DNA from 2 places in the Lysinibacillus sp. NPDC095746 genome. Region 2 is predicted to be linked to the other one. Evidence: riboswitches for the same ligand, from Rfam matches in the RefSeq annotation. Region 2 holds a riboswitch; the other holds the start of a gene.

Region 1 (15,825 bases), on a different contig from region 2:
TGTAATACTGTCAACCATTTGTTCCTTATTGATTACATATTGAATCGCTTGACGTACCTTTAATTCTGCTAACGGACCTGACTGTGTATTCAACAGTAGCGCACGTGTGGATAAAGGTTCAGACGTAGCAGTTTTATATTTCCCACTATCTTTTAAAAACGTATAGTTATCTAAACTAATGATGCCACGACCATATATTAAATCTAATTCTTCATTTTCAAAGGCCAACGAAATAGATTCTGAATCAGGGATAATTTTTACTTTTATTTGTTCTACAAGAGGTTTTTCTCCCCAGTAGTTTTCATTGCGACTAAATAAAGCGTATTCATCCTTTTTGTATTCTGTTAATACCCATGGGCCTGTCCCAATTGGTGTTTGGATTGAATCTTGTGTCGCATCACCTTTAGGGAATCCATTATCACCTAAAAAACGGAAAGGTCTTACGAAGGCAAGTTCGTTTAAGACAGGGTAATAGGGTTCATCCAATTGCAAACGAATTGTAAAGTCATCCACTTTCACAACCTCTTTAATATGATTAACCATGCCCATCCAAGAATGCATATCACGATTTGCTAAAACTGCATGAAAGTTACGAATCACATTGTCTGCATTAAAAGACGTTCCGTCAGAATACTTAACATCTTTTCTTAAATGGAAAACATAAGAGGTTTTATCCTTAGAGATGTCCCAACTTTCTGCTAGTTTCGGCGTAATCGTTCCATCATCATTATATTCAACCAATGATTCATAGACCATTGCTTGTGCTGTCATTTGATTTGGTAAATATGTATGGGGATTTAATGGACCTACATCTAATGGCCACCCAATCGTTATCATTTTTTCGTCTGTCTGTTTTTTCGATGCTGTCTCTCCCTTTTCATTGCTTGTACAGCCAGTGAGTAAACTGAACATCAAAATAAGCGTGAAAGGTAGTAAATACTTTGTCAATCTCATTTTATGTCTCCTTCTTTGTTTGTGGTGCACTAAATGAATCTAAAGATTGAAAGAAGGCATAAAAAAACCTTATTCCAAAAGAATAAGGACAGAATAACTTACTATAAGTAAGCCTCTATCCATCTCCCTATCTTTCGTAGATCATCAATGAATCTCTTTACAAGCAGGCATTCTGGCTCATGAATCATAATTTTGCTTCACCTTCCCAAGTAATTTCTCAGTGGTTATCGAAACAAAACTCCTCATTTACAGCTGCGGGACAGCATGGGATTTACACCCATTTTCCTTTTAATTGAATGAAAGCTTATTTCACTCAAACTTGTAATGGTTGCTATGAAATTAGTATTAAACATATCATGCTCTAATGTTCGCGTCAATTTTATTTTCTGAATATAATAAAAACCTACTAGTAATGGCTAACACACAAAGGCCAGGTAGCTTAACCTTGGCCTGTTTTACTTCATATGTCAGCTTTCTTTAATGAAAACAACGTATAGACCGTATCAATTTCATGGGATTTTTCCAAAACCCACGAGGTTTGGGTTAAAATCCGCTGCAATCCCTCTAGCCCAAGATATTGGATTTGCACGCCAATAAACTCTGTAAAACCCAGGTATCCCGGATTTACATGCGCCCGGTCGAAAATTAATGAACCCGTGACCCGAGCGTCCGCCGGGGAGTTAGTATAGAAATGGTTTAGATTTTCAATGATGGCTGCATCCGAACCGTACTCAAATAGACCACCCTCCGATGAACAGAGTTGAATCCAGTCGGAACGTTCTAAACTCATCTTTAATAATGCCTCTGGTTGACTCCAGTCATAATAAATAATATTGAGGGCAATGTCCAGGTCATGAAAGCGTTCCCCTGGCTGCTTCAAAGCATCGATGCATCGCTTGGCAAAATTGGGGCCATAAGTATCGATATCTAAAATATTGATTTCAATCTTACGTTCCTTAAGTAATTCTGGGTCCGATTCTTGAATGAGAATTAGGGTGTTGATACTGTCGGTAGCGGCCCCTCCAGCGATATTGAAGAAACAAAGGTTCCGTTCAGGGAATTGCTTAAGCTGGGGTAGCAAAATTTCCGACTGGCGCCGACAAAGATCCCTCAGCCTGATTCGGAGTCCCATAAAAGAAGTTTGCTTCACCGCCCACTTATCCCGGAAACCTAATTTTATCCCTTTGCTTAAGCCGGGGCCAAGTTTGTACAGCAAAGTACGCATGCCGCTAAGATAGGAATTGTCAACATTCGACATTTTCACAAAGATGTTGCGGATAAAGCCAGGCATCTTTTTTAATGATTCAATGCTCCTGGCTGACTTAAGACAGCTCAAATGATACGCCTGTTCATCAATACTTGCGTTGAAAAGGGGATGAGTAATATCTAAGATAGGCAATTGAATTTCATTCTCGAAAACCGCATAAAGAATTCGCTTATTTTCATTTGCATTGTCCACTTTATCACCACTCTATATCAATTTTCAAAGCCATTTTGGTGATCAAACAACAATTACACCATTACCTCACCTCATCTGCATTTTTTACAATTGACTATTTTTATATATTCTTTTTTCACTAATCTGCTCCTTTAGCTAGCAACAACCTTATCGAAAAAAACTTGATTACAGAAAAAGTTTAATCATTCTTCTTGTACTAAGCACCAACTTTTATCACTTAATCCCATATAGACCAAGCAGCCTCAATATGATTACCTGATGGGTCGGTAACAACAAAGTATTTAGCATTTTCTCCACGCCAAATAATTTCACTAACTTCTACGCCATTATTCTTTAATGAGGTATGTGTAAATTCTAGATCTGGACAATTCAACGTAAAAGTTTGATACAGGCGACCATCGCGTAAAAAATTTGCTGTTGTATGATCCTTTGTTTCTACAAGGACTAATACAACATAGCCTTCGGGCGGTGTTAATACTGCTACATAACCAATATCATCCTGAAACTTTGGTGTTTTAAGCTTAAATTCTAGCTTATTCTGGTACCATTCAATTGTTTCATCGATATTATTAGCTGGTAAATAGAGATAGCCAATCCTACTGAATAACGAATTTTGCTGCGTAACTTCCAATTCCCTCACTCCTGATTAAAAATTTTAGGTTGGTTACTAGTATTCTACAAAATCCAATATATCCCTTTTTGTCATTGAAATAATTGTTCGACAAATGTTTTTTTACTAACGACGTAGAATATTTGAATAAGGTTTGGAAACAATACACTTAAAAAGGGCTTGAGAACATGAAAAGAATTGTTTTTGTTGTTTTACTTTTATTCGTTCCAGTGGATGCTGTTGAGCTAGTATCTGCTAGTTCTCTACAATTTACTAAAGATACATTTGAAGTCGATGAGCAGCAAGAATTATCAATAAAACAAGCGATTGAATTAGCAAATCCACCAGCATTAAAATGGAATAAAAATGCTCAATTAATAGATGCAATAAATATTGATTTAGATAAGCGTAGGAAATCAATTGGAAGTAACGGCAAAAGAAAGCATTGGAATATTTTGTTTGGAGTGCCAGAAACGAATAAGGTTTTTTTAGTAACCATTCATGACGGAAAAATAGATTATACAAATGATGTAACGAGGGATGGTACTTCTCCTTACCCTAAAAAAGAGTTTATACAAATGAAAGATATTCAATATGATTCACCTGAATTGCTTCAAAAAGCTCTAAAAATCGGCGGTATTTATCCAGGTGAAAACTGGGCTAAAGGGTATAATTTTATGCTTAGAAAAGATATAGAGAGAAATGTTACTATTCTATTAATAATAGGTTGGAATAGTGACCAAACAAAAATGAAAGAAATGGGCTTTAATGCTTCCACAGGAGAATACATTAAGCCTAATTAATTTCATTCCTACTTGTTAGCTAACGCGGGCTTTAGTGAAATATAGACAAGCAAAAGCAATCTTTTTTATTTAAATTGCACCAACAAAGCCAACTTCTTAGCGTACAGGAAATTGGCTTTCATTTTGTCGGAATAGCGAAATCCCAAACGGTAAACACATTAATAAAATATGAATGGTCCACCTTTTAAATAATGATTGAATGTACATCTTCTGCTTTCGAAATTATCCGCTATCTGCTGTTCATATGCCTACGAGATGCTTGGTTAATGTTTTCACCATATTTAGTAAGTCCAGCCGGAAACTCCATTTACGAATGGTTAGTTTATACACTCATTACTTAATTTGATAAATTCATCCACATCATTCATGCATAATTCTATTCCTTTTTTCCAAAAATCTTCCGAAGTGATATCTTCACCTAAATGTTTCATCACTAAATCCTCTGTGCACATACTTCCTGAATCACGAAGCAAATCTAAATAACAGCTTTCAAATTCTTTACCTTTTTCTTTTGCCTTTGCAAATAAGCTCAATGCAAACAAATATCCAAATGAATAAGGAAAATTATAAAAAGGAGATTGTGTCATATAATAATGTGGTGTCCATATCCATGAATGCAGTGAAGGATTATCGAGAGAACTATCATAGCCTTCATCTATTGCTTCCTGCATCATTTCGTTTAAGCGTGATGATGAAACAATGCCTTCTTTACGTTCTTCATAAAATTTCTTTTCAAATAAAAATCGAGAATGAATATTCATGAAATTCATGACACTACGCTTTAATTTCTCATCAAGCAAAAATAATTTTTCATTAGTAGATGTAGCTTTTTGCATTGCCGCATCTAATATAATCATCTCTGAAAACGTTGAAGCAGTTTCAGCAATGCACATTGGATATTGTTTATTCACGCCATTAATAGATTTCATTGCATCGTTATGGAAGGCATGTCCTAATTCATGAGCAAGTGTTAATACATCTGTGATTGTACCGCCAAATGTCATGAAAATTCTTGATTCTTTCGAAAGTGGAAAGCCTGAACAAAATGCTACAGCAGACTTATTTGCACGATCTTCAGCTTCTATCCAGCCTTCACTAAATGCCTTTTTAGAGAAATTTTCTAATTCTGTTCCGAATGCACTAAAATGCTCCAAAATAAAATTAACAGCATCTTCGTATTCAAATTTTTGTTTTTTTGTTGTCATAGGTGCCCAAAAGTTAAATGATTGCATCTTTTTATAGCCATTTATTTTTGCTTTTTGATTTAAGTAGTCAGTGAAGGGTTTTTTAAATTTATTAACGACAGACCACATCGCATGAAGTGTCTCCTCCTTCATACGATTTTTAATTAAAGAATCTTGTATTACATTATCAAAGCCACACTTCTTGTAAACTTGTAATCGAAAGCCTGCAATATGATTTAATATTTTCGCAAATAGTTCCGCATTGTCTTTCCACGTATCTTCTAAAGCATTATGGGATTCTTTACGAACGTCTTCATTAGGATGTGAACGTAAGTTGATAGCTTGACCGACGGATAAATTTTTTTGTTCTCCATTTATTTGAACTTTAATCGTAAAATTATTTATAAAAGAATTATAAAATTGCCCCCAAGCATGATAGCCATCTACCATGAGGTCTGAAACTAAATTTTGTTCTCTATCTGAAAGGGTTGTCTCACCATCTTTACGCCATTCATTCAGTATAAATTTAAAGTTTGCTAAAACATGAGTATTTAGTAGACCCTGCCACAAATGGTAATCAATTTTTACCAGAGTATTTTTCACTTTTTTCAATGCCGATTCAAAACGAGTATTTATTGTCGTAATGATCCCTTGCAGAATAATAGCCTCCTGATCTTTTGGACTTTGCGCAAGAAGGCAAGTTATAAAAGAATTTGCTTGAGATATATTCGTTCGAATATCTCCTATGTATTCAACTAAAACTGCAATATTAATTGATTCGTTTATTTTTTGAGGAACATTAAAGGAATTTGCTTTTTCTTCAAATTCAGAAATTTCTTGTTCTAAATATCTTATATGTTCATGTAATTGTGATGATTTACTTCCACCTTGGAACAGACTATCTAAGTTCCATACTTGCCTATACTTGGTTTGGCCCAATCATTTCTCCCCCTTAAATTTTAACTTTTCAGCAATAATCAAACGTACATTCCCATCTTATCACATCATGGAACATTAGTGAGTATTATTCGCGCAATTGTTTAACTATTGTTAATTTACTAATATAATCAAAAATATAACTAAATTAACGTTAAGTTGCCCTTTTTGGCATAGTTAAAGTATAAAGAAGAACGGAAAATTTGAAATTAGGTATGCGCGTGTTAATACGCAAGACAGACGTTATCACTTCAATTTGCTGTAATTGTCGAAGTACTTTGCGTTTAATTGAAAATGTGGAAAATTTTGAAGCAAAAGATATTTATATTGTATTTCTGCAAGATAAAATTGACAGAACTACAATATGAGAAGTTTTTTTAAAATTTATATTCAAGGAGTAGATAAATATCGCAGTTCCTTTTAACAACTATTCATATTATAGATTGTAGAAAGGAGGTAATAACTATGTCTGAATATTGCGGTAGCGGTAGTGGTTATGGTACTGGTTCAGCATTTGCGCTAATCGTTGTACTATTCATTCTATTGATTATTGTCGGCACTAGCTTCATCGGATTCTATTAATACCCAATACCGCCATCTATCCCATGATTTTTAGGATAATATAAAGTTATCCTTTCCCTTCGAATATTTAAAAAGGGTCATTATCCTCCGGTGACCCTTTTTATATTTTTTAAAGAAAAGTATATAATTTAGTCGCATTTGGAGAGGCACTGAGTGTCGCTTTGGAGTTAGAAAAAAACACTTACCTTTCTTGTACCAATAACTAAAATCATTCTTTGAGAAACCCCATCTCAAATAGAAAGATATGCCCCATGTTATTCACCGCAATATTTATATTTATTACGCTATTTACAACTATACTCTTGTTCACTTATTTATAACATTTAGTTATTCATCTAGTTCTAAAGGCAAAAAAGCATATTCTCCATTTCTAATCCTCGCACATTTACGAACAGGAATAGGTTGTTTGAAAATTGGCCCATCTAATACTGTAGTATGGAACTCTCCACCTTCTCCGCAAGGGTCAATACCCCGAGCTTCAAGCTCCTTTATGTATTCATAGGTTAACGTCCGCCCTAAATCTTCCTCGCGCATACCTAAAGATAAATTAACAGTTACAATGATTGTAACAAATCCTAGGTTTATGAACTCTTCAACGGCTTCACGATGACCCATCTCCCATAAAGGCATGCCTAGTTTTAAGCCAGCATTCTTCGTAACCTTGTCATGCCAACAACCATGTTCAGGCATATCTAAGTCTCCTGTTACTAACACTTCAGCCCCTTGATTTTTAGCTTTTTCTAAAAGGCGCATAAATACCATTTCGTATTCTGTCCAGCTTGCTGCTGCAGTATAAACAGGTAAACCTATCGATTTCGCTTGTGCATGTATAAGTTCCGGAGGCATTCCATGTGATCTTGATCGTTCACCTTCTTCCTCCAACATGACGATTAATCCAAGCGCTTCTCCATCCTTCATTGCTTTATATAAGGCTAAGACACTATCCTTTCCTCCACTAAAAGAAGCGATGAATTTCTGCCCTCGAGTATTATTTTTCCAATCCATTAATTCTGCCATCCATATCTTTCCCCTTTAATTGCTAATGACTTTTTAGAAGCTCATCTTCAGAATATCATAAAAACTCATTTGCAATTTTATTATTGCAAATGAGTCTATATGAAGTAACTTTCGAAAATCTAATTGTTTTGCTCTAGGCATTGGTAAATGGCCATCATATCTCGTTTATTCAACTCGCGAATACGGTTAAAAATTGGAATATGTGCAACCGCCTCTGTTCGTAAGCTTTCTTCCACAACGTCACTTACTTTGCCCGTTAACCATGTTTGTACGTCTACACCATCGATAATTTCTTTTCGACCTTCATTATTGATACCACTTGCAGAGCAACTAACACATGGTACGGATAATTTATAGACGCCATCATGGAGATTATCTTCTGATATGACTTTCTTCCCATTACAGAATGGACATTTATGACTTGCTTTAATTTTATTCATTTGTGTCACAATTTTTTTGTAGCCAAATGCTTCATAGACGTACGTTAGTTTTTTGTATTTTCCATTAGTGAAATACTTATCTATGATAGTTTCTCTCGTTTCGTCAATGTTGGCAAAATCACAAATTGTTATTAAATTTTTGCTGCTGATTGCATCGATATTGTCTTTAATTTTGTCCCAAAACGGTAAAACATTATTTAGAACAATTTCATAACCAGCAAAGCTTACTAGCTCTAATTCCAGCATTTTTAACGATACTTGTGTTTCTCTAGGAAGTAAGGAGACATCTTCCGTAAGAGTCATATCGCCGCCTACAATTGCTTTTAGTTTTTCAAGCTCTGGTAAGTTCCCAACAGTTTTTATGACCTGTTCAATAGGTTGATGTATTATCTCGCGAATATCAGTGTCTCCAAACGTTAGTTTTTTCTTATGGTTTAGCACCGCTCCTCGACAAATTGGACAGGCAATCATTTCTTTTGATTCTTTCATTTGTTCTTTAATGATTGATTTCGAAATAACGATATAACGCCCAAGGATAAAATTAAAACCTTCCCATTTTTTTGACGACTTACTAGCTTTATCATAAAATGATTTTTCCCAATAACCATAGAGGAACGTATGTCTTTCTTCCTCTGTCATTTCATTGTAGCTTTTACTAATATCTTGACCCAGTTCATTCTTGATCTCATCAAAGAGGAATTGTAATTTCGGATATTGATAATATTTTAATACTTCCATCACGTCTGGATGTAATAAGCCATCCCAGAACGGCACTGTTTTGTCTTGTATGACGATATCAAAATCAAATTTTTCAATTTGCAGGCGTCCAGAACAGCTAGGACAATGGTTTTCTTGACTAAAGAAATCGAAGCTTCTCGTATCTTTATTCGTCGGATGGGCAGCCACGATATGGTTAATTAATCCACCGATTTCATATAAAAAACTATACTGACTATATAAGTGTCTTTCTAGATCAATGGCGACGACTGGTGCGATTGTTGCTGATTCATACTCACCATAAATTAAACGGGCCATTGATGACAAACTTTTTAAAATACCGCCTTTATAAATGTTTTCGGCATTTTTAAAATAGCTAATATGATGGTCTTCTAAGTAATGGATGCCACTTTTTGTAGCAAGTGTTGAAGAGATATGCAATGAAGCATCACTATCTGTACGGTTAAGTTGACTAAAATAATTATCATGGTCGACAACATCAAGGTGTCGAACAGGCTCCTGCTGTCTTTTTCCAAAATCAACGATAAAATCAGAGCTCTCAATCATATAAGCATTATGTTCAATCATCATGATAGAAACAGATTCGTCTTTGAGAATGTCCCTAACACTACCAATAAATTGGTTTAAAATATTTTGTGATAAACCTTTTGAAGGCTCGTCAAAAATAAATAGCGTATGGGGGTTTCTTGCGTTCGAAAATAGCTCAGACACTAAATGAACACATTGAAATTCCCCTGTCGATAAAGATTGTGTTTTTCTTTCTAATGTTAAATAACCGAGACCCAGCTTAATTAATAAACTTAAGCGTTTATGAGCAATGTCTTCATGTGGAAGCTCCTCAATAATGTCCTCAATGGAACGTTGGAAAATATCATCAATGTCATCACTGTATTTCGTCATTTTCTTTTTAATATCAAGGAACGTTGCAACCGTTGATCGGCTTGTAATTGATTGGTTACGGTCTTGTCCTACCATGACTAATTTATCTTTTGGATATCGTTTTAGGAAGTCCTTAGAGATACACTCATTGACGAGGGTTGATTTCCCACAGCCAGATTCACCTGTAAAGGTTACGAGTCTATTTTTTGGAATCTGAATGTTAGCCATTTCAATATTACGACAGTAAAGATCATGAAATTGATAATAGTCAGTAGGCATTGCCTGATTTCGTTCCCAATAGACTGGTTCTGGACGTGGTGAAACTTCGACAATTTTACCGCCGTATTTCCCACTGCCAGGTCCAAAGAACAGCTGCTCATCCGCTGTATCTAGCACTGTATCAGAATGATCAATAAGCCAAATTTGGTTTTTATAGCCCAATTGTTTAATTTGCTCTAAAATTTTCAACAGCGTTTGATGATCAAGACCAACAGAAATTTCATCAATAATAATGACCGTATTTTCACTAGCTGCCATAAATTCTGCCAAGTACAGTCGAGTTAATTCCCCTCCAGACAAGGTACCCATGACCCGATTTAACGTTAAATAGCCAATATTCATTTGGATAATATTTGTAAGAATACGTTGTCTTTCCTCGCTAATCGCCAATTCCGCTGATAGGGAATAAATCGCTTCTATACTTAAATTGTTTATATCGGAAATACTATGTGGTTGATTCCATAATTCAAACTTATATTGCTCAACTTCCGGATTATAGCGCTTACCCTTACACTTTTTACATTCGACATTTTTAGTCGTACCACGCCCTTTACAAGCAGGACACCACCCCAGTGCATTATTAAAGGAAAAAACCTCTGGAGAAAGATCAAACTTATCTGCCAGTTTTTCACGTATCTCTTTAAAAACACCTGTATGAGTACCAACTGTCGAACGTGGATTAGTAGAAATGGATGATTTCCCGAGAAAAAGGACTAAAGGCATTTCTTCCATCTTGATGGCACTGAAATTTGTTTCCATAATAGTAGGAAACAAATACTGATATTCTGCCTTTGGCAATAAAGAAACTAGACGCTTCTTAGATTCTTCACCAATTGTTTGGCAAAATGTAGTTTTACCAGAGCCCGATAATCCAGCAATTCCTAAAGATTGATCTTCCGACAAGTTGACATCTAAGCGGTTTATATTGTTAGCAATTAATTGATTTATTTTCATCGGATATTCTCTCCATTCCATTTAGTATTGTCATGTTAGCACAACTTCAACTGCATTTGTTATGTTTATGACATCCAATCAATTATGCCTCGGCATAATTGCGTCCGGAATCGGCTTTGTGCAAGCACAAAGTACTCCTTTCCGATTCCGTGACATCCGCCGGAGGCTTTAACTTCTTTCAGCAAAGGCTGAAAGAAGTTAAAAAAATGACGCTTTCTATGTTCCGAAAGCGTCCGATTGTTGAAGAACAGTTTATTTTATTCATTTCTTATTTGATACCTGCTTTTGATTTAGAAAAGCAAGTATCATAATGGAGAAATAGTTTACAGTTCTGCTAACACTTTTTCGAGCTGATTACCATTGTTAATCCAAGCGTATTTTGCTCCTTCGATTGCTCCTTGACGAGCTTTTGTTGCTTCACTGAATCCGCTTTGATCAAGATGTAAATGTGTAGTGCCATCTGAACCTTCCGTCAACGTCCATGTCACAGTAGTTGTTTCTCCGGCACTTGCCCAAGTATAAGATAATGTATGAGGTTCTTCTACTTTGAGCACCTCACAATTGACAATTCCATCCCACCATTCATTTGGCTCAGCTCGGAATTGGAATTTATGTCCTACGACTGGTTTAAAGTCATTTTTCCAGATCCATTTTGCAAGAGTGTCTGAATCCGTTAATGCGTTCCAAACTTTCTCGATTGAACTTGTAAATTGATAATCTAAAGATACATCTGCTTTCATTTTTCTTCCTCCAATAAAAGATTTAATCTAGCCATTCTTTCTTTCCAGAATCCTTCGTAATACGATACCCAATCTTGAATTTCTTGCAATGGTTTGGCATTCAATCGATATCTCGTTTCCCTACCAACCCTTCGAGCAATTACGAGACCAGCATCTTTAAGGATCGCCAAATGCTTAGAAACTGCTGTACGCCCCATTTGAAATTGAGACGTTAATTCGTGAAGAGGTAATTCTTCCGCATCTGCCAGCAAGCGTATTAATTGACGTCTTGTTGGGTCAGCAATAGCAGCATAAACATCACGGTCTTGAGTCTTGTCGCTCAAAATCTCCTCTCCCTTTTAAATTGGACACTAAATGGTGTCTTAATTATACGACACCATTTAGTGCCCAGTCAATTTTTATTTTTGGCAAAATGTTATTGATTTTATTCTTCTAACATCAAGTATTTTATTAATCGCATGAAAAATGTAAGTAAATTGTAAGGGTACATTTGCGAGTGTAACGATGCAAATTGCTAACGTGCCACAACATTAAAAATGAATGTCAAATACACCTACAATTTGACATTCATTTTGATTGATTTTTACTGTTTCCAATAGGAAGCAAAAACAGTTTTTTTAATTGTAATTAGAAAGGATTGTCAATCATAGAGCCTTCAGTTTTACTACAAATTTAATTTGCATCTTTAAAATCATGAAATCTAATTTTGTTATAGGTTCAGCAGCATTCATATATTTTTTAGTCCCTAGAACGAATTACTTTCTGGAAATGATGTCCTCTGTAGAAATTCAATAAATTTTTTAAGGCATTGAGAGTGTTGTTTTCTTTGTTTGATGATGAAGTCTATCTTGATTGATTCAAAAAGTTCTTTATATTGAATAGATTGTATTTTTTTTCGACTATCTGCAACGTCTTTAGGTATTATACTAATACCAAGTCCATCATGAACGGCTTGAAGAATTGATTCAAGCGAATCAAACTCTAATATGGATAGACTATCTTTGAAAAAATCTAATGTTTTCTTTCGGTATATGCAATTTTTATCACTATTTACAATTAACGTTTGATTATGTTGCTTTTCAAATTGACTATTTTTAGGTGAAATGAGAACTAGTTTCTCAAAATAGCTATAAACAGTTTTAAATTGTGATTCATTAAATGTTCCATTCATAAAAACACCATCAAGTTCTCCGTAAGTAAGCATTTCTTGTAGCTTCCCCTGATCATTCGTTCTTATTTTTACATCAATATTTTTATGCTCTCTCAAAAAAGAAGAAAACAATTGAGGAACTTTAATTGCAGAAATTGTTTGGGAAGCACCTATCGTAAGAGATTCTCTCCACTTTTTAGAATTAACTACTGACTTGGCTTCATCCATTAAAAGTAAAATTTTATTTGCATACTCCAGTAGGACTTTTCCTTCCTCGGTCAATGTTACGCCTCTATTATTACGCAAAAATAATCTTACACCAAGTTCATCTTCCAAACCTTTAATACGTTGGCTTACATTAGGTTGTACATAGTCCAATTTTTCAGCAGCTTTGGATACCGACTGTAGTTCCGCAACATGTTTAAAAATCCACAAATCATGACTTTCCAATAATTACATTCCTTCCACTGGTATCATATAAAATGATACCTTCTTCATTATTCAGTATTATACATGCCATATACATAAAAATATAATAAAAATGTATTAAAAATCTAAATAAAGTAAGGATGTTTTAACGTGGAATTAAAAGATAAAGTAGTTCTAATAACGGGTGGTGGCACTGGTGTTGGAAGAGCAACAGCTGTTAAGTTAGCAGCTGAAGGCGCAAAAGTTGTCATTAATTATAGTCGTTCTAAAAAAGAAGCTTTGGACGTTGTAAATGAGATTACACAGCTAGGAGGAACTGCAGTCGCGTATAAAGCAAATGTGTCGATAGAAAAAGAAGTAAATAATTTAATATACTATATAGTTGAATCTTTTGGAACGGTAGATGCTTTAGTAAATAATGCGAGTATTACAGCTCAAATAGCCTTGGATGATATAGATGCGGTAACAGATGAAGTATGGGATTCTCTTTTTAGCGTAAATGTGAAAGGAATGTTTCATTGTATAAAAGCAGTTGTTCCTTATATGAAGAAGCAACAATCGGGTGTGATTGTTAATTTGGGCAGTGTGGCTGGAATGACTGGAATAGGCTCATCTGTCCCTTATGCGGCAACAAAGTCAGCTATTCACACAATGACAAGATCATTAGCTTTCGCGTTAGCACCTTTTATAAGAGTGAATTGTATATCTCCTGGTGCAATTGAAACAAGATGGTGGTCTGGAAACGAAGAAAAAATGTATCAACTTGCCGGTAACTTACCATTGAAGAGAATTTCAACACCTGAAGATATTGCAGAGGCTATTCTATTTCAATTGACTCAAAAATCGGTAACTAGCCAAGTTTTTACAATTGATAATGGTCAAACTCTTTGAATTTTAAAATACCTCACTTTTCTAAAATGTAAATAGCGGGACAAAATCGTTTTAACCAACAAAAATACCGAACTATCCACTATAAACGTTCATAAATTTGTTTCGGAATAGTTCGGTTTCCACCCAAGGAAAAGTAGAAAAGGCGCATTCCTGTTAGAAGGATTTTCAGGGCTTGAAAAAGAAAAAGTCCCCTTGTATGATGCATGAATGTCAACGGCAAATTGACTCATTATCACACAGGAGGACTCCTTATACATTCTAAGACGAACTATAAAATTAACCAAGTCACTGAAAACACTTTAGAAAAAGCATTATGCTTGTCCCATCGATGAACGAAGGCGTGCTCCAAAAATCATTTCCTTTCTCTCAATATGAGAAGGTTTCAACGTTTAATCTCGCTGTCTTATTATCAAATACATATGATGTTGATAAAATAAATCTTATAGTTTCGTTAAATTGGCCTATAAAAACTACCAGTACAAAGGTTGCTGAGTATCCCAGATGATCCAGCGGTACGATTCACGTATTGAACTTGTGCTAATCTCAAACGGACTTGGCTCTGTACTTGTTAAATCAAGTATATGTAGCATTCCATTGTATGTACCGACAAGCAATATTGTCTCATCAGAGTTTAATGCCATGCCACTGATTGTCCCAGATACGAAGTAACGCCAAAGTTCATTCCCCTCCAAATCAATCATTCGTAAATAACCATATGCGTCACCCAAAATGTTGCCCCCTTGCACTGCAACACCGGCATATACACGCATACTTTCATCTATTGAAAGGGGCTCTTCATTATTGTCCGGTTTAAGATCATGGAGTGAAATACCAAGTGTACATCCATTATAAAAATGACATGCATTGAACCAAACATGCTCATTATCGGCACTGAACAAGCTGTAATGCGGATAACTCGACATCGGGTCAAACGAATGCATAACATACTTTTCCATATCTAATAACATATGATCGCTATCTTGACTTCCATAAGCCAACCATCTGCTGCTTCGCGAAACAGCTCCATGTGGCATCGCTAAACTTGCTGTGAAGTCATCCTCTTCCTCTGCCCACTCCCTTATATTTTCTACTGACGGGTGCAACAAGAGGGCATCTGCTTCCTCAATCAAATAAATGCCATCATGCGATACCACCAACAACTTCGTGCCATCAGCGAATGGAATGACATCTGCGCTTCGATAGCTTTCTGGCTGCAAGGTCTCAATATCGGGGTATTTTTCGTGCAATTGGTCGATGATTGTCGCCCATTTGTATGTAGCCAGCAAAGTGCCGTTCAACTCTCGATCAGGCTCGCGTACGATACGAACTCCTTGCTCATCCATCAAAGCAATGTCGCGCCCATCCGCAGAACAACTTGCTGCTTGTATGTGCTCGATACGGTTTGCTTCCTGTTTATCCATCACATAGACAGTGCGTGAAAAATCTTCATTTTGCGCTGCAACAAGTAATGCACCATCATGGAGAAATGCAATTGGATAAACGGCTCGCATCAGTTGGCTGTGCGTTTCCTGAAATGGCCAAGAAGCAGCTGGAAACTGTTCACGGAGTGTTTCCAGTTCCTTTGTTCTATTCGCCTGTTTAATAAACTGGTAAACTTGCGAAGCTAATTGTCCGCGTGAATCTTCAAATGGCTCCTCTCCTGGTGCCTCCCAGTTAGTTTCTAATCCTCTGCGCACGTAGGCATTAATTTCACTTGCATAACGTAACCCCTCTTCTCGCCATTTCTGGGATAATTGTAAAGTATCATTTGTCATTGTAT
Region 2 (15,825 bases):
GGTATAGCAAGACGTGCTGAAGAGGTTGGCTTGCATTACAATTTTGAAGAAATGAAAACAGCTCATACTGAAAAAGCTCATCGATTAGCAAAATGGACAAGGAAGTTCGGTAAAGAGTCGGTTTATACGGAAGAGCTTATGAGTGGTTATTTTACAAAAGGAAAAGACTTAAACGATGAGAGTTTCTTGTTAAAAGTCATTGAAAATTTAAACTTAGATGTTGGAGTTGCAAAGGGTGTACTAGCATCAAAAGACTTCAGTGATTCTTTGGATAAAGATCGATATGATGCCCAACAACTAGGTGTACAAAGTGTTCCGTTCTTTGTTTTCGAAAATCGTTACGGTATTAAAGGTGCGGAGCCAACTGATGTTTTTGTACGGACGTTACATCAAGCGGCAGAGATAGCGGGTATTCAGCCGGTATTAAAGATGATAGGAGATGGTGAAGCTATTTGTGCTGATGGTGAATGTCAATTATAAAGCAAAATCTGTACTCGGCAATTTTATCTTCATTTAGCAATCTTTACTGTGCGAAAGCCGCAATTACGCAAGGCGAAAATGAGTAGGAATAAGTGCATACTGCAAGAGGTATTAAGTCTCGTTTGATGTGTTATAGAACAAAAGAATTCGTAATTTTATCCTCAAATGGTTCTATTTACGTAAGGTGTGAGGGAAGTCACATCGAAAACCATGCTGCTTTGCTAAAATATAGGTGATTATACAAAGGGGGGTATTGTAGATGAAACCTATAGTAGCAGGAGTAGCGGGGACAGTACTGTTAGCAGGTACACTTTTTGTGGGGGCAGTCATTAGCGACAAAATTTTAGGGGATGCTAAAGGAGAAAGTAAAGAAACTGCTGTACAAACAAAAATACCAACGACAGCGGCTGCTCAGTCAGTTGTCTATGCGCCACCAAGTATTGAAGAAGTACCAGATGGACCTATGAAGGAAGCAATATTATACGGCTATGAGCTTGTAAATAATACACACGTTTCTGCAGAAGAATATGTTGAGAATCAGTTGTCTTGCACAAGCTGTCATGCGGGGGCAGGTTATGATGAGCAAGTTTCGTCATTGGTAGGTGTTATGGCGAATTATCCTCAATATATTGCACGCTCAGGTGATATTGTAACGATTGAGGAGCGTATTAACGGTTGTATGGTTCGCAGTATGAACGGTAAGAAATTTGACATGAATAGTAAAGAGTTAGAAGCAATGGTCTCATACTTCGCCTATATTTCAGAGGGTGTACCTATTGGAGCAAAGCGTGAATGGGTAGGTGCAACTACTATGAAGAACATTCCTATACCGGATGTTACGAATGGTGAAGAAGTATATGCCCAGTCTTGTATTACTTGTCACGCAGCTGATGGCTCAGGTACTGGTGCTAATACAGGTCCGGCATTATGGGGTAAAAACTCATTCAATGATGGAGCGGGTATGGCGAGAATGTCGAAAATGGCTGGCTACATCAAACATAATATGCCGGTTGGTGCAGCAGGTACTTTGACAGATCAAAATGCAGCTGATTTAGCAGCCTTTATCTTATCGCAGGATCGACCTGAATGGAAAAATCACGATAAAGATTGGCCAAAAGGCGAACGTCCTAATGATATTATGAATAAAGAAAAACGGGAACAAGTTAAAAATGGCACAATAAATTGGGAGCAAGTACTTTCTGCCAACTAAAATGAAGAGAGAGTATCCCTAGCGAATAGAAATAATATTCGTTTCATTTACCTTTAGATAATTTATATCTAAAGGTATTTTTTTATCTAAAGATGGAAATCTACATCTGAGGTCGTATAGGCACGGTATCCTTCGATTGCTATATTTGGTAATGGTAATTATTATTCAAATTTTAGATAGTAGGAGGAAGTTTTTTATTAAAAAAATGTTGCGAAAGTATGGTTACACAAATGGTGCGTTAACAGGATTCGTTTTATTGTTATGGATCAGTGTTCATTTTAGTAGTGGGATATATGGAGCGTATTCATGGGCAATACTTAAATTAGTTTTACCAATCTTAGGGGCGTTAGGATTGATGGTAAATTTGATTATGTTGATTATATTTATTGTTAAAAAGCAGAAAAGTGTAAAGTTGTTTATTAATATAGTCGTAAACATAATGTTAATCTTTCCAATACTAATGACCATGAATATTATTCCTTATGCTTACCCGAACACTATTGAACGTGCTCAACCATCTATTACTGTAAGCTGGCCTTTAACTGCAGAAACTGTAGTTGGGTGGGGCGGTAATGCTGTTAAAGATAATTTGCCTCATGCAGTATGGGCATCGGAGAGATGGGCCTACGATTTAGTAATGGAACCATATAATATTAGTAGTGAAAGCAATGAGGATTATGGAATATGGAATAAAGAAATTTACTCACCTGTTTCTGGAGTTGTTATTGCTGTTTCAAATAATGAAGCTGACATTACACCAGGGACAGAAGATTTTAAGTCGATAGAAGGAAATTTTGTGTACATAAAAATAAAAGAAACAGGTACGTATCTTTTACTTAATCATTTAAAAAAAGGTAGCGTATCTGTTGAAGTTGGAGATACTGTAGAACCTGGGGATTCCATTGGCCGTGTTGGAAATAGCGGTTCATCCTCGGAACCCCATTTACATATTCACCATCAAAGGCAAAATCCAACGAAAGTTATACATCCTATCTTAGCGGAAGGACTGCCCCTATTTTTTCGTGATATAGATGGTGACCTCATGCCCAAAAAAGATACTAGTATAAAGCCACACCCTTTATTAAAGTAACTATTTCTCTGGTCTCTGGTTCTAGACATTAAAAGAAGTACAGGTCTTAATTTGATATACTAGCAGTATTAGGAAGTAGCATCGGAGGTGACGCTGTTGATTTATTTGAAATTTTTAATCGAACTCATTGTTGTATCAGTACTTATTTATTTTGTAAGTGGTCGATTAATTGGTTCAAATATTAATTTTATACGTAGGGTTCTTTCTGTAGTTATTAGTGTGACGCTTACGTCCTTTGTTTATTGGTATACCTATTTACGACATACAGATTTTTTGTACGAGTCAATGATGCAAACAGTGACAGAGGTCAGTACGCTTGTTTGGATTGGCTGCATGCTACTAATTTCGATGCTGCTCTATCTCGTTTTTGAGCTATTTGATCCAAGTGGTATGACAGCTAGGGATCGTCGGAATGGTAAAAAAAATTTATTATTGCGCCTTCGTAGCTACTGGCGACAGCAAAAGCGTTTGCGTCAGGTGTTAAAAATAGCAGTGACAAATGGCGTTGTTCAAACGATTAAATACGCAAGACAACGAGAAAATGAAAAGGAGCTTGCTATTGCTTTAAGGATTACTTTGGAGCAATGTGGTGGGATATTTATTAAATTTGGTCAGGTGCTTTCTACTCGTAAGGAACTGTTTTCGCCTATTTTTATTGACGAGTTACAGAAGCTACAACATAATGTGAAGCCTTTATCGTCAGAGCAAGTAACTCAAATTTTAGAAGACTCACTTCCTAAGCCTATGAATGAAATATTTGCAAGCTTTCAAATGGAGCCTATTGCGGCAGCATCTATTGGACAAGTACATAAGGCACGATTGAAAAATTTTGATGAAGTCGTGGTGAAGCTACTACGTCCAGAAGTAAAGGGAATCATGCGAGACGATCTCGATATTTTAGAGGAGTTTGCCAATTGGCTTTCAAACAAATCTACATGGGCTGAGTCGCTTGGTTTTCGAGAGCTAGCTAAAGGATTTGGCGATGGGTTACGTGAGGAAGTTCATTTAGATATTGAAGCTCGTAATACATTGCAGGTGACGAATGCTCTTGCAAAAAGCGATTATAAGGTAAAGATTCCTAAAATCTATACAGAATATTGTAATGAAAATATTATTGTCATGGAATATGTACGGGGGAAAAGCGTTGCAAATGCTGCGGCCGAATTTAATCGATTAGAAAATGATCGTAGGAAGTTTGCAAGGACTGTTTTATGTTCTTTCATTGAACAAATGCTTGTTTCGGGTATATTTCATGCAGATCCACATCCGGGAAATATTCAGATTGATGAGATGGATGGTACACCGATCCTTCTTGATTTTGGGGCTGTTGGTCGTTTGGGACCTACACAACAAGAGGGCTTAAAGCTAATTTTAATGGGGATTCATCTAAGTGATTCAAATACTTTATTTGACGGCATAACGTTATTGGTAGAAAATGCAGATCATGCAGATCGTGCAAAGATAGAGCAAGCAATTGATCAAATTCTCTTGAAAATTTCTTACGTGGATCGAATTCCGACAGAAGAATTAATACATGCATTATTTACGGTTGTTCGTGATTTCGGTCTTACTTTCTATCCAGCAGTAGGTTTAGCGCTGCGTTCATTAGTAACATTAGAGGGGACATTACGGGTAATTGACCCGAATTTTGATATTTTCACGGAAGCGAAAGAGTTTTCATCTGCATATATGCGAGCATCCTTCCTTAAGCCATTTAAAGAACCGATGGCAACGAAGGAACGTTTACAAGAAGAATTAGCAATGCTTATTCCGGCATTGCACAAAATGCCTAGACGAGTTAATCAGCTCATTCAACGGGTGGAGAGCGGGAAAATTACGTTACATCACGATGTTTTTTCGGATGAGGATAATGCTCGTTTTATTACAAATTTGTTTTCCCGTTTAGTCTTACTTCTCGTAGGTATTACCTTTGGGATTATTTCTGTAGCACTTTTAGCGATCTCGCAATTTATTCGTGACGCGTACGCTGTTTACTTAAATACAGCTGCATACTTGGGCTTGTTTTTATGTGCCATTCTTTTAGTACGCCTTTCTATCCAAGCGCTACGTTCTATGAGGCAATAGGAAGCACCAGCTTGGAAACACATTATTTGCGACAAGATGAGGTAGGGGAAATGCTCCCTTACCTTTTTTTATTTAAATTCTTTTAGCCGATTACGGATGTCATTATCGAGCCATAATGGGTAAATGTTCTCGTGGAATATTACAAAAACATTACAAAACAGAATTTGGGTCTAATGGTAAAGCAGTTAAAAACGTTGTTATGTAGAATAAAATGTAGTTTTGTAGAATTTAATAGAATTTACATGAATATTACAAGAATGTTGCGAGTTTTACTAAACGATTAAAAAGCCGTGAAATAGTATAAAAGTTATGCTAATAATGCTAAACTTTAAAAGGCTAATAAAATATAAGAGAAAATAAAAAAATCGTTCCAGTGATTACATTAAAATACTAAGAGCGAAATTGACTAATGAAGGGAAAGAATAACGTGGGTAAGCGCAATAAATGGCGTAAGTCGATGGTGCTAGCATTAGCACTAGCTGGCGGCTTATTATTTAATACAGTTCAACCAACCGTAGTGCATGCAGAAGAAACATCTCAACAAATGATTGATAAGAAAGCGAAGATAGATACAGAGGTTAAAAAGCTACAAGAAGAATTAACTAAACTACAAAAAGAGATCGATGAAAAAGTAAAAGTATTTAACAAAGTACAAGCAGATATTAAAGAAGTTGATGCAGATATTGTAGATACTAAAAAACGTATTGAGCAACGTTCAGCGATTTTAAATGATCGTATGGCTGCATACCAAGCTCAAGATAATACTGTGGGCGTTTATTTAAATGCTGTTCTGGAAGCAAAAAGCTTTGCAGATTTAATGGACCGTGTCGTAGCGGTAAAAACATTAATGGATGCTGACCAAGAGTTAGTAGATCAACAAGAAGCGGATAAAGCTAACTTAGAGAAACAAAAAACAACATTAGATGAAAAACAAAAAGAGCTTCAAAAGCAATTCCAAGAGCTTCAACAAAAGGAAAGCGAAATGGAAGTGAAAAAAGCTGAAAATGAAGCGAAATCTCTTGCATTAAAGGCACAAATTGCAACGAAACAAGAAGAAGAACGTTTAGAAGCAGAACGTAAAGCAGCAGAGGAAGAGGCAGCTCGTTTACGTGCACTTCAAGCAGCTACTCCAGTAGTACAAGCAACAAATAACAACGTTAACAATAATACTAGTAACAGTAATACTAGCAACGCTAACAATAGTGGTAAAGCGAACAATGAAAAAGCACCACAAAAAGTCGTTGTTGGTTCTGGTTCAGGTACTGCATCTTCAGGTGATGCCATTTCAACTGCAAAGCAATTCTTAGGCCGTAGCTATGTTTGGGGTGGTAGCAACCCATCAACAGGATTTGACTGTTCAGGTCTTGTACAATGGTCTTACAAACAAGCAGGCGTATCTTTACCACGTACAGCATCACAGCAATATTTAGCAACACAACGTATTTCAGCAAGTGAAGCACGTGTAGGTGACCTAGTATTCTTCAGCTATGGATCAGGCATAGCGCATGTAGGTATTTACTTAGGAAATAACACGATGATCGATGCTCAAAATAAAGGTGTTGTCATTGAATCACTTGATTGGTGGAATCAATATTTAGTAGGCTTCGGTCGTATTCAATAAGCCCTACTATTATATAGACGATTTAAATAGCGAAAAGGTCATCCTTGTAAAAAAAAATTACAAAGATGACCTTTTTTATTATTTGACGGTATTTAAGGTCTTCCGAGTAAAAATCATATAGCCGGATATAAATCCATTAATTTAAGGCTCGACTACTCGATGAATAATGAGTAAAATAACATCTAAGATGAATAAATTTACATAAGTAGATATATTTACAACTATATTACCTGTTACTAAAATGAAAATAGAGCCGATGTAAGGTATAGCATCAATTATCCATATAAATGATTGTCATCTTTATAGCGTATTTCGCTGGATTCATAGCAGGCTAATTCCAATTATAAAGGATGTGTCTTTATAGCCGAAAGAAATGTTTTCTTGCATATTGATACTCATTTCTGATAATTTTGAAATATAATTAGAAATCTCACTTTGAAATTAAACTGTTTGTGACTTTAGTTTCGTAGTAGTAAAGTAACGAATGATGGAAATTAATACAACAAGTTTGCCATTTTTGCGTTCATAAAGGTAGGGATGAATCATGGAAAAAGAGATTTTGCAACTTTTTAGTAATTTAACAGAGCGTGACCTTGATATTCAATACAAATCATACGAAGAATTAATGAAAATTATGCAGGAACCAGTTGATTGGACATATTCAGTTTGGGAACAACTTGTTCAAGCTCTTACATATAGAAATGGACATGTACGTGCAAGTGCTGCACAATTTTTATGCGCATTGGCGGCAAAAAGTGATCCTGAAGAAAGAGTATTAGAGGACTTCTTAAAGATTTGGGCAGTAACGTATGATGAAAGAACAGAAACTGCGAGGCAAACTTTGCAGGCGATTTGGAGAATAGGTTTAGCAGGGCAGGTACAAAGAGATTTAGTCGTGTCATATTTGGCTAAAAGATTTCAAATATGCTTAGACGAAAAGCACCCGACATCGATACGCTATGATATTATTGTATCTTTTAAAAAGCTATTCGATGAAACGAAAGACCCGAAACTACTAGAGATTGCACAGCGATTAATCGAAGAGGAAGAAGATGGTAAATACAAAAAGAAATATAAGAATGCAATCGGTTAAAAGCTGTAAAATAGCTGTTTTTGCGCAAATACTTTCGTTGAGAGATAGCTTTTATACCATCTATCTATGAAATATAATACCTGCATGAGCATATGAAATGCCCGTGGGGTAATGAAAACACCCGCGTGCATATGGTGATACCTGCATGATCTTTACCCATCGTATTTGTTTTATTCTAATTCCACATCTATTTTTTCCTATTAATCTATGATAAACTGCATAACAAGTGAATAATTCTTGCAGAATAAGGGTGCTGAACTATAGCATAATCGGGAATTCGGTGAAAAACCGAAGCTGTTTCCGCAACTGTAAGTACAGGAATCATAAAGATATACCACTGTCGAATGAGCTGATGGGAAGGTTTTTATGACGTACAACATGATTGAATGTAGTGAACTGTACAAGCCAGGAGACCGACCTTTGTTTGAACGTATGATAACTCTTCGGAAGCTAGGAGAATATGCGGCAAATACATAGGCTATACCGTGTCTATATGACACTATTTATGTTATTTTCGTTGTTTCCTTAGGAATGGGAACAACGTTTTTTTATGTACACTCATCTTTCACCGGAAGAAATCTTAAGAAGGTGTGAATAAAGTAGAATTTTTCACGAAGGAAAGCGGGGACTTAGATTTGAAAAAAGATGCACGTTATTCTTGTTATCCATTTATGCGTGAAAAGGCATCAACGGTAGATTTTGAAATTAGAACAGATAGCCTTACAACACATATTGGTGTCGCTTTAGCGGCGGTAAAAAGGGAAACTGTGGAGGTAGTAGCAGATGATTTACTAGCCATTTTACCAATGGCTTACCATGTAAATGGGTCAGTACGAGGTAAATTGGCGGTAACCGAAGATGATTTGACTTGGCTAAGTGATCGCTATGATTTCTATGTTAGTCATGTTAAGGATGAAATACAAAACTTTGTATTACCTCAAGGGACAGGGGCTGCTACTGCATTACATGTATGCCGTAGTGAGGCGAAAAAATCATACCGTGTTTTGCACAAAGTATCTGAAGAACGGGAAGTACCTGCTATTCTCTTTGATTATTTAGGATTGCTAGCCAATGTGTTTTTTGTAATGGCTGTCTATATGAATCAGCATGCTGGTATTGCTGAAATACCGTTTATTAGTAAGTCATACCCGATGAAAAAGAAAAAAGGAGAATCAATGAAATGAAGAAAATGTTTAAGCTACAATGGCTTTCTGTGTTGATGCTGGCCCTTGTATTAGTTGGCTGCGGCACGAAAGAGGATGCAAAAAAAGAAACGGTTTCTAAGGAAGATCAACAAGTTGAGAAAACTACTAGCTATAAAGTTAAGGATGACCGTGGTGTAGAAGTAGAGTTTAATGCAGTTCCTAAAACTATTGTTTCATTACAACCGAGTAATACAGAAATTTTATTTGCTCTAGGTGTGGGAGATGAAATCGTAGGTGCAACGGAGTTTGATACGTATCCAGAAGAAGCGCAAAAAATTGAGCGTGTTTCTGATTCTGTAAAATTCAACAGTGAGCGTATTTTAGCGTTAAAGCCAGACGTCGTAATTGCCTATACGACTGGTAAAGATGAAGAAAATTTAAATGCATTAAAAGGCCTTGAGGATGCAGGTATTAAAGTGTTTGCCATTCAATCAGCTAAATCATTTGATGATGTTTATGGGGATATCGAACAAGTCGCAACGGTTATGGGCATCAAAGATAAAGGTGACAAGTTAAATGAAGATATTAAAGGTAAAATTGCCGATGTCCAAGCGAAAGTTAAAGATGTGAAAGAACCGAAAAATATCTATTTAGAAATTAGTCCAAAGCCAGACATCTATACAGCTGGTTCTGGTACATTCCAACAAGAGATTTTAAATGCTGCAAATGTTAACAACGTTTTTGCTGACCTTAAAAGCTGGGTAAAGGTATCTGAGGAAGATATTATTGCGAAAAATCCAGATGTTATTTTAACAACAGTAAACTATGTGAAAGACCCAGCGGCAGAAATTCTTTCCCGTGATGGATGGAATTCAATCACTGCTATTCAAAATAAAGCGGTTTATTCTATAGATACTGATATTTCAAATCGTCCAGGTCCGCGTATTGGAGAAGCAGTTGAGTTAATCGCAAAAGCAGTATACCCTGAGTTATTTAAATAGTATTTTGGAGCTGTCCTTTATCAAGGGCAGCTTTTTTGCCGGATAATAGTGAAATACCCGGGTAAAAATCCGTTTCTCTTCGGTGAAGAAGTGATCGTGTGGAGTGGATAACTGATCCGCTTTGAAGCAGAAGTGATCGTGTGGAGTGGATAACTGATCCGCTTTGAAGCAGAAGTGATCGTGTGGAGTGGATAACTGATCCGCTTTGAAGCAGAAGTGATCAGGTAGAGTGGATAACTGATCCGCTTTGAAGAGAAAGTGATCAGGTAGAGTGGATAACTGATCCGCTTTGATGAAGAAGTGATCAGGTAGAGTGGATAACTTGTCCGCTATGATGAAGAAATGATCAGGTAGAGTGGATAAATGCTCTGCTTTGAAGAGAAAGTGATCGTGTGAAGTGGATAACTGATCCGCTTTGAAGAGAAAGTGATCGGGTAGAGTGGATAACTGATCCGCTTTGAAGAGAAAGTGATCGTGTGAAGTGGATAACTGATCCGCTTTGATGAAGAAGTGATCAGGTAGAGTGGATAACTGCTCTGCTTTGATGAAGAAGTGATCAGGTAGGGTGGATAACTGATCCGCTTTGAAGCAGAAGTGATCGGGTAGAGTGGATAACTGCTCTGCTTTGATGAAAAAAATGATCAGGTAAGGTGGATAACTACTCCGCTTTGATGAAAAAGTGATCAGGTAACGGCCTTCTCCTCGCTTCAATAAAGATCGCTAAAATCCCCCCTCCGCGTTCAAAGTAGCGTGTGACATTCCCTAGTGCGAAAATTGGTATTATATCGAATTGTTCTATAATATAGAGATAAGAATGCTTGCTAACAGAGAGAGGTGCAGTGAGTGAAACAGTTTGATATGAAGATTGTTCCGTTTGAAGCAGTTTATAATTTTCGTGATATGGGTGGTTATAAGTCGAGAGATGGGCGTACTGTTAAGAATGGTTTGATTTATCGTTCAGCAGCACTTGGTAAAATGACGAAAGCAGATAAGGAGCTATTTAAAACGCTAGGTGTGAAAACAATTTTTGATTATCGAGACAACCATGAGGCTCAAAATAATCCTAATCCGATATTTCCGTATGCCAAGTATATTCAAATACCGGCAAAGGGAAATCATGCTTTTGAGATGCCTACAAACACTGGTGGAAAAGATTTTTATAAGGTTGTAAGCCCAGAGATGTTCCGAGAATTTTATGCGCAAATGCCTTTTAATAATGACTCGTTTAAAAAGTTAATAGCAACGATTCAGCATCCTGAAAATTTAGGGCTTGTTCATCATTGTGCGGTTGGAAAGGATCGAACAGGTATTGGCAGCGCACTTATTTTACTTGCTTTAGATGTACCTGAGGAAACAATCATGGAGGACTATTTAGATACAAATGTACATCTACGTCCCTTAGTAGAACGAATGGCTCAGACAATTCAGCTGGGTTATAGCGATCAAGAATTGCAGCAATTTTATGCTTTAATGTCGGCCCGTGAGGACTATTTACAAGCGGCATTTGATGCAATGGATAATCGATATGGCTCTAAGACTGCTTTTTTAGAGCAAGAGTTTGGTTTAACAACAAAAAAACGTAAGCAATTGCAGGATCATTACTTAATATGATAAGAAACCCTTTCGCATAAAATTGTGAGAGGGTTTTTACGTATTATACTAGCTTCATAATGTTTCATTATAAAAACTCTTTACACCTTAAAAATTTATGATAAGATACTATATATTTTTATCATGCTGTAACGGGTAGTCATTTAACTGTACCGAAATAACTGCCCGTAAAATTCTTATGAAGCGTATAGGAGAAGTTGAAATTGTCAGACACAGTAAGAGAAAGTGATATAAAAGAGACAAATAAGTTAAGCTTGTTCCATTTAACGTGGCCGATATTTTTAGAAGTATTTTTATTTATGTTAATGGGACTAGCAGATACTTTTATGCTCAGTGCTTTATCAGATAATGCCGTATCAGGGGTTGGTGCAGCTAATCAGTATATTCATATTGCCATTTTAATACTTGAGGTAGTTGGTAATGGTGCTTCCATTGTTGTATCTCAATACTTAGGTTCAAGGCGCTTTTTTGAAGCTGCGAAAATTTCTGCTTTAGCAGTAACGATGAATTTGATCGTTGGACTAATGATGAGTGTCTTATTTTTCTTCTTTTCGAGTCATTTAATGACCATGATGAACTTGCAAGGAGAAGTGCTTAAATATGCCCAAAGCTATTTGGCAATCATAGGAAGCTTTATTTTTTTACAGGCAATTATAAATGCGTTAGCAGCGATTATCCGTGTTCATGGATGGACAAAGCAAACGATGTATGTATCGCTAGGTATGAATGTGCTACACGTTGTATTAAACTACGGTTTAATCTTTGGTAACCTAGGATTACCGGAGTTAGGTGTAAAAGGAGCGGCTATTTCTTCGGTTGTAAGTAGGGGATTAGCGGTTCTTGTGTTTTTCTGGCTGTTGTATCAAGTGATGGAAGTAAGAGTAAAGCTAGCGTATTATTTCGAGTATTCAAAGGAATATGTTCGAAAAATATTAAATATAGGCTTACCGTCAGCATTTGAGCAGGTGCTTTATCAGTTTTGTCAAATTGTCTTCCTTTATTATGCAACGTATTTAGGCTCAGAGACACTTGCTGCAAGACAATATGCTATGAATATTTCGATGTTTACGTATTTATTTGCGATTGCAATCGGGACGGGCACAGCTATAATTATTGGGCGAAATGTCGGTGCTGGTAAAAAAGATCAAGCTTATCATCAGCTTTGGTTAAGTGTACGAGCAGCTTTTGCCTTTACGATAACTATGGTTGTAGTTGTGACGATATTCCGTAAGCAACTTATGCACGTTTTCACTGATAATCCAGAGGTAATAGCCATCGGGGCATCTGTACTAGCATTAAGCATTCTGCTTGAAACAGGGCGTACAATGAATATTGTTGTTATTAACTCGTTGCGTGCCTCAGGGGATGCAAGATTTCCGGTGAAAATCGGTTTCTTATCAATGGTATGTATGAGCCTTCCGCTCGGGTACTTGTTCGTATTCGTTTTACATTGGGGTTTAGTAGGTATTTGGCTAGCGATTTCGGCAGATGAATGGATGCGAGCCATTATTGTATACTTTAGATGGAGAAGTCGTAAGTGGGAGCGTTTTGCACTTGTTTCACCTACAGAACAAAAGGAGACGAATTAATGGGAGCACTTTCTAAAAGAGCTGCAGGGGCAGCCTTAATGGATAAAAATATGACACTTTTTGCTTGTCCAATTTGTCAGGAGTCAATGAGTGTATTTGAGCAGGGAAGATTAGTATGTTCCTCAAATCATTCTTTTGATATTGCCAAGCAGGGCTACGTCAATATGCTGACACATGGTGCTATTTCTAAGTACAGTAAAGACCTCTTTGAATCTCGAAAAGCGGTTATTGATAGTGGCATCTATGATTTAGTAGAAGATAAAATCGGAGAGCTAATTGCTAATGCAGAAACCGTGCTTGATACAGGGTGTGGTGAGGGTTCGCATTTAGCCCGTATTATGGAAGATAAAAAAGATAACAGTATTGGCATAGGTATTGATATAGCGAAAGAAGGCATACTTGCTGCATCCCGACATTATCCAGAGCAAATTTGGTGTGTTGGTGATTTAGCGAAAAGTCCATTTGCCAAATCAAGTTTCGATGCCATATTAAATATTTTATCGCCTGCTAATTACGAAGAGTTTAAACGTTTATTAACTCAGAATGGTTGTGTTGTTAAGGTTGTACCTCAAAGCGGGTATCTACATGAGCTTCGATCACAATTATATGCGGATTCTACAAAAGAGTCGTATTCGAATGAACAAATCGTTGCTCGCTTTAAAGAAAGCTTTGCCGATGTTAGTATAGAACGTATTACTTATACAGTACCGCTGGCTACAGAGCTTGTACCAGCACTGCTTGAAATGACACCAATGGGCTGGCATAAAAAAGAGGATACTAATATTCAGTTAAATGAAATTACGATTGATGTTGATGTATTAGTGGGAAGAGTCTAGTTATTTTATATGCAATTGCGATATACTGGTCTTTTCGATTACAATGGGAATAACTATTGAATAAGGTAGGAATGAAACAGTGTATAAATTTATAGCAAATGTTGTCAAAGTGATATTAAAATTAACGGGCTCAAAGGCGCGTGTATATGAGGAGCAAAACTTACCGAAGGAAGGTGGGTTTATTATTGCATGTACGCACACAGGCTATGTTGATATTTTAAACCTTGGAGTTTCAATGGCTCCTCGAGAAATTCACTTTATGGCTAAAAAGCAATTGTTTGATATAAAAGGCCTTGGCTGGCTTATAGAGCGTTTAAATGCCTTTCCGGTTGACCGTGACAATCCAGGACCAAGTGTTATTAAAATCCCTTCACAGTTATTGAAAGAGGGTAAAATCGTAGGTATTTTCCCATCAGGTACTCGAAATGCTGAGGGTTCGGATTTAAAGCAAGGTGCGATTACAATTGCACAGCTATCTAAAGCTCAAATTGTACCAGCCGCTTACATTGGTGCTCGTAATGCTGGAGATGTTTTTAAGCGTGGAAAAGGTTATCTAATTTATGGAGAGCCGTTTTATGTAACTGGAAAAGGTAAAGAGGGACGCGAGGAATTTACTCATCGTCTTGAACATGAATTAGTAGCGTTAACTAAAGAATTAGAGAAGCGAGTTGCGGCAGAAAAGAGATAAAGTGAAACCTATTTAGAAGGCACTCAGAATCATTGATTTTGAGTGCTTTATCTTCATTTAGCAAATGTTTTCTGCGCGAAAGCGAAGCGACAGCAGCAAATGTTTTCTGCGCGAAAGCGAAGCGACAGCAGCAAATGTTTTCTGCGCGAAAGCGAAGCGACAGTTACGCGAGTGCGAAATTGATTGAGGAGGATATAAAAATGATTCGAGTACTTTTTGTATGTTTGGGGAATATATGCCGATCACCAATGGCTGAAGCGATCATGCGTGATTTAGTAGGAAAAGAGCATTTAAGTCATAAAGTCGAAGTAGATTCGGCTGCAACAAGCTCTTGGCATATTGGTGAACCTCCTCACAGAGGAACACAAGAAAAGCTAAAAGAGTATGGCATCTCAACGAAAGGGATGCAGGGCCGACAATTACAAAAGGCTGATTTTGAAAATTTTGATTACATTATTGGCATGGATGAAAGCAATATACGTAACATCCGAACGATGCTTGGTAATCCTGATTCGCCAAAGATTTTCCGCTTTTTAGATTTAACTGACCATCAAAAAGACGTACCGGATCCATACTATACAGGAGATTTTCAAGAAACCTATGATTTAGCCTTAGAAGGCTGTCATGCTCTTTTAGAAAAAATCAAAGTAGAAAACCAATTATAAAGTGGCTCTAAGTGAAACAATTTTTTACAATTAATACTTAATAAAGTCACCTTAAACATTGGGATATCTAGCTTTGCAAGCGTCTTTTGTGTTATTATTTGCAGAGTAAAGATACATTAAGTATTGAATCACCATTTACAGATGTGCTAGTGTGCATCTATTATTTTGATAAACTTATAATTTGAAAGAGAGTGGAAACAATGGGTCGTAAGTGGAACAATATTAAAGAAAAGAAAGCGTCTAAAGACCAAAGCACAAGCCGTATCAATGCAAAATTTGGACGTGAAATTTATGTAGCAGCTAAATCAGGTGAGCCAGATCCTGAATCAAACCGTGCCCTTAAAGTTGTTCTTGAACGAGCAAAAACATACAGTGTTCCTAAACATATTATAGAAAAAGCAATTGATAAAGCGAAGGGTGGCGGCGATGAAAACTTCGACGAATTACGTTATGAAGGTTTCGGACCAGCTGGTACTATGTTAATCGTTGATGCTTTAACGAATAATGTTAACCGTACTGCCTCAGATGTACGTGCTGCATTTGGTAAAAATAATGGGAATATGGGTGTCAGTGGATCTGTTGCCTACATGTTTGATTCAACAGCAGTAGTCGGTTTAGAAGGTAAATCAGCAGATGAAGTTCTTGAAATTTTAATGGAAGCAGATATTGATGCTCGTGACATTATAGAAGAAGATGAGGCTGTCATTATTT

What was found. A riboswitch is a leader RNA that binds a small molecule or an ion and turns the genes downstream of it on or off. The one in region 2 is predicted to bind cobalamin.
Region 1: it holds a riboswitch for cobalamin, as region 2 does, so the genes downstream of both, nikA (nickel ABC transporter substrate-binding protein) here and ACIQ7N_RS08030 (hypothetical protein) in region 2, are expected to answer to the same signal.

What each region holds. Positions count from the first base shown of each region.
Region 1 is NZ_JBIWGL010000026.1:43,326-59,150, reverse strand. It holds gene nikA (nickel ABC transporter substrate-binding protein) at 1-954, opposite strand, end outside; cobalamin riboswitch at 1,100-1,292, opposite strand; gene ACIQ7N_RS18000 (hypothetical protein) at 1,415-2,413, opposite strand; gene ACIQ7N_RS17995 (VOC family protein) at 2,631-3,044, opposite strand; gene ACIQ7N_RS17990 (hypothetical protein) at 3,212-3,826, shown strand; gene ACIQ7N_RS17985 (M3 family oligoendopeptidase) at 4,144-5,949, opposite strand; gene ACIQ7N_RS17980 (YjcZ family sporulation protein) at 6,412-6,528, shown strand; gene ACIQ7N_RS17975 (Dph6-related ATP pyrophosphatase) at 6,856-7,545, opposite strand; gene ACIQ7N_RS17970 (ATP-binding cassette domain-containing protein) at 7,665-10,835, opposite strand; gene ACIQ7N_RS17965 (SRPBCC family protein) at 11,159-11,575, opposite strand; gene ACIQ7N_RS17960 (ArsR/SmtB family transcription factor) at 11,572-11,898, opposite strand; gene ACIQ7N_RS17955 (LysR family transcriptional regulator) at 12,321-13,175, opposite strand; gene ACIQ7N_RS17950 (SDR family NAD(P)-dependent oxidoreductase) at 13,305-14,045, shown strand; gene ACIQ7N_RS17945 (PQQ-binding-like beta-propeller repeat protein) at 14,516-15,820, opposite strand.
Region 2 is NZ_JBIWGL010000008.1:46,261-62,085, forward strand. It holds gene ACIQ7N_RS08000 (DsbA family oxidoreductase) at 1-480, shown strand, start outside; gene ACIQ7N_RS08005 (c-type cytochrome) at 740-1,690, shown strand; gene ACIQ7N_RS08010 (M23 family metallopeptidase) at 1,896-2,780, shown strand; gene ACIQ7N_RS08015 (ABC1 kinase family protein) at 2,877-4,865, shown strand; gene ACIQ7N_RS08020 (C40 family peptidase) at 5,275-6,486, shown strand; gene ACIQ7N_RS08025 (hypothetical protein) at 7,031-7,579, shown strand; cobalamin riboswitch at 7,810-8,015, shown strand; gene ACIQ7N_RS08030 (hypothetical protein) at 8,215-8,763, shown strand; gene ACIQ7N_RS08035 (ABC transporter substrate-binding protein) at 8,760-9,725, shown strand; gene ACIQ7N_RS08040 (hypothetical protein) at 9,714-10,436, opposite strand; gene ACIQ7N_RS08045 (tyrosine-protein phosphatase) at 10,569-11,336, shown strand; gene ACIQ7N_RS08050 (MATE family efflux transporter) at 11,540-12,925, shown strand; gene ACIQ7N_RS08055 (putative RNA methyltransferase) at 12,925-13,761, shown strand; gene ACIQ7N_RS08060 (lysophospholipid acyltransferase family protein) at 13,841-14,449, shown strand; gene ACIQ7N_RS08065 (low molecular weight protein-tyrosine-phosphatase) at 14,650-15,114, shown strand; gene ACIQ7N_RS08070 (YebC/PmpR family DNA-binding transcriptional regulator) at 15,315-15,825, shown strand, end outside.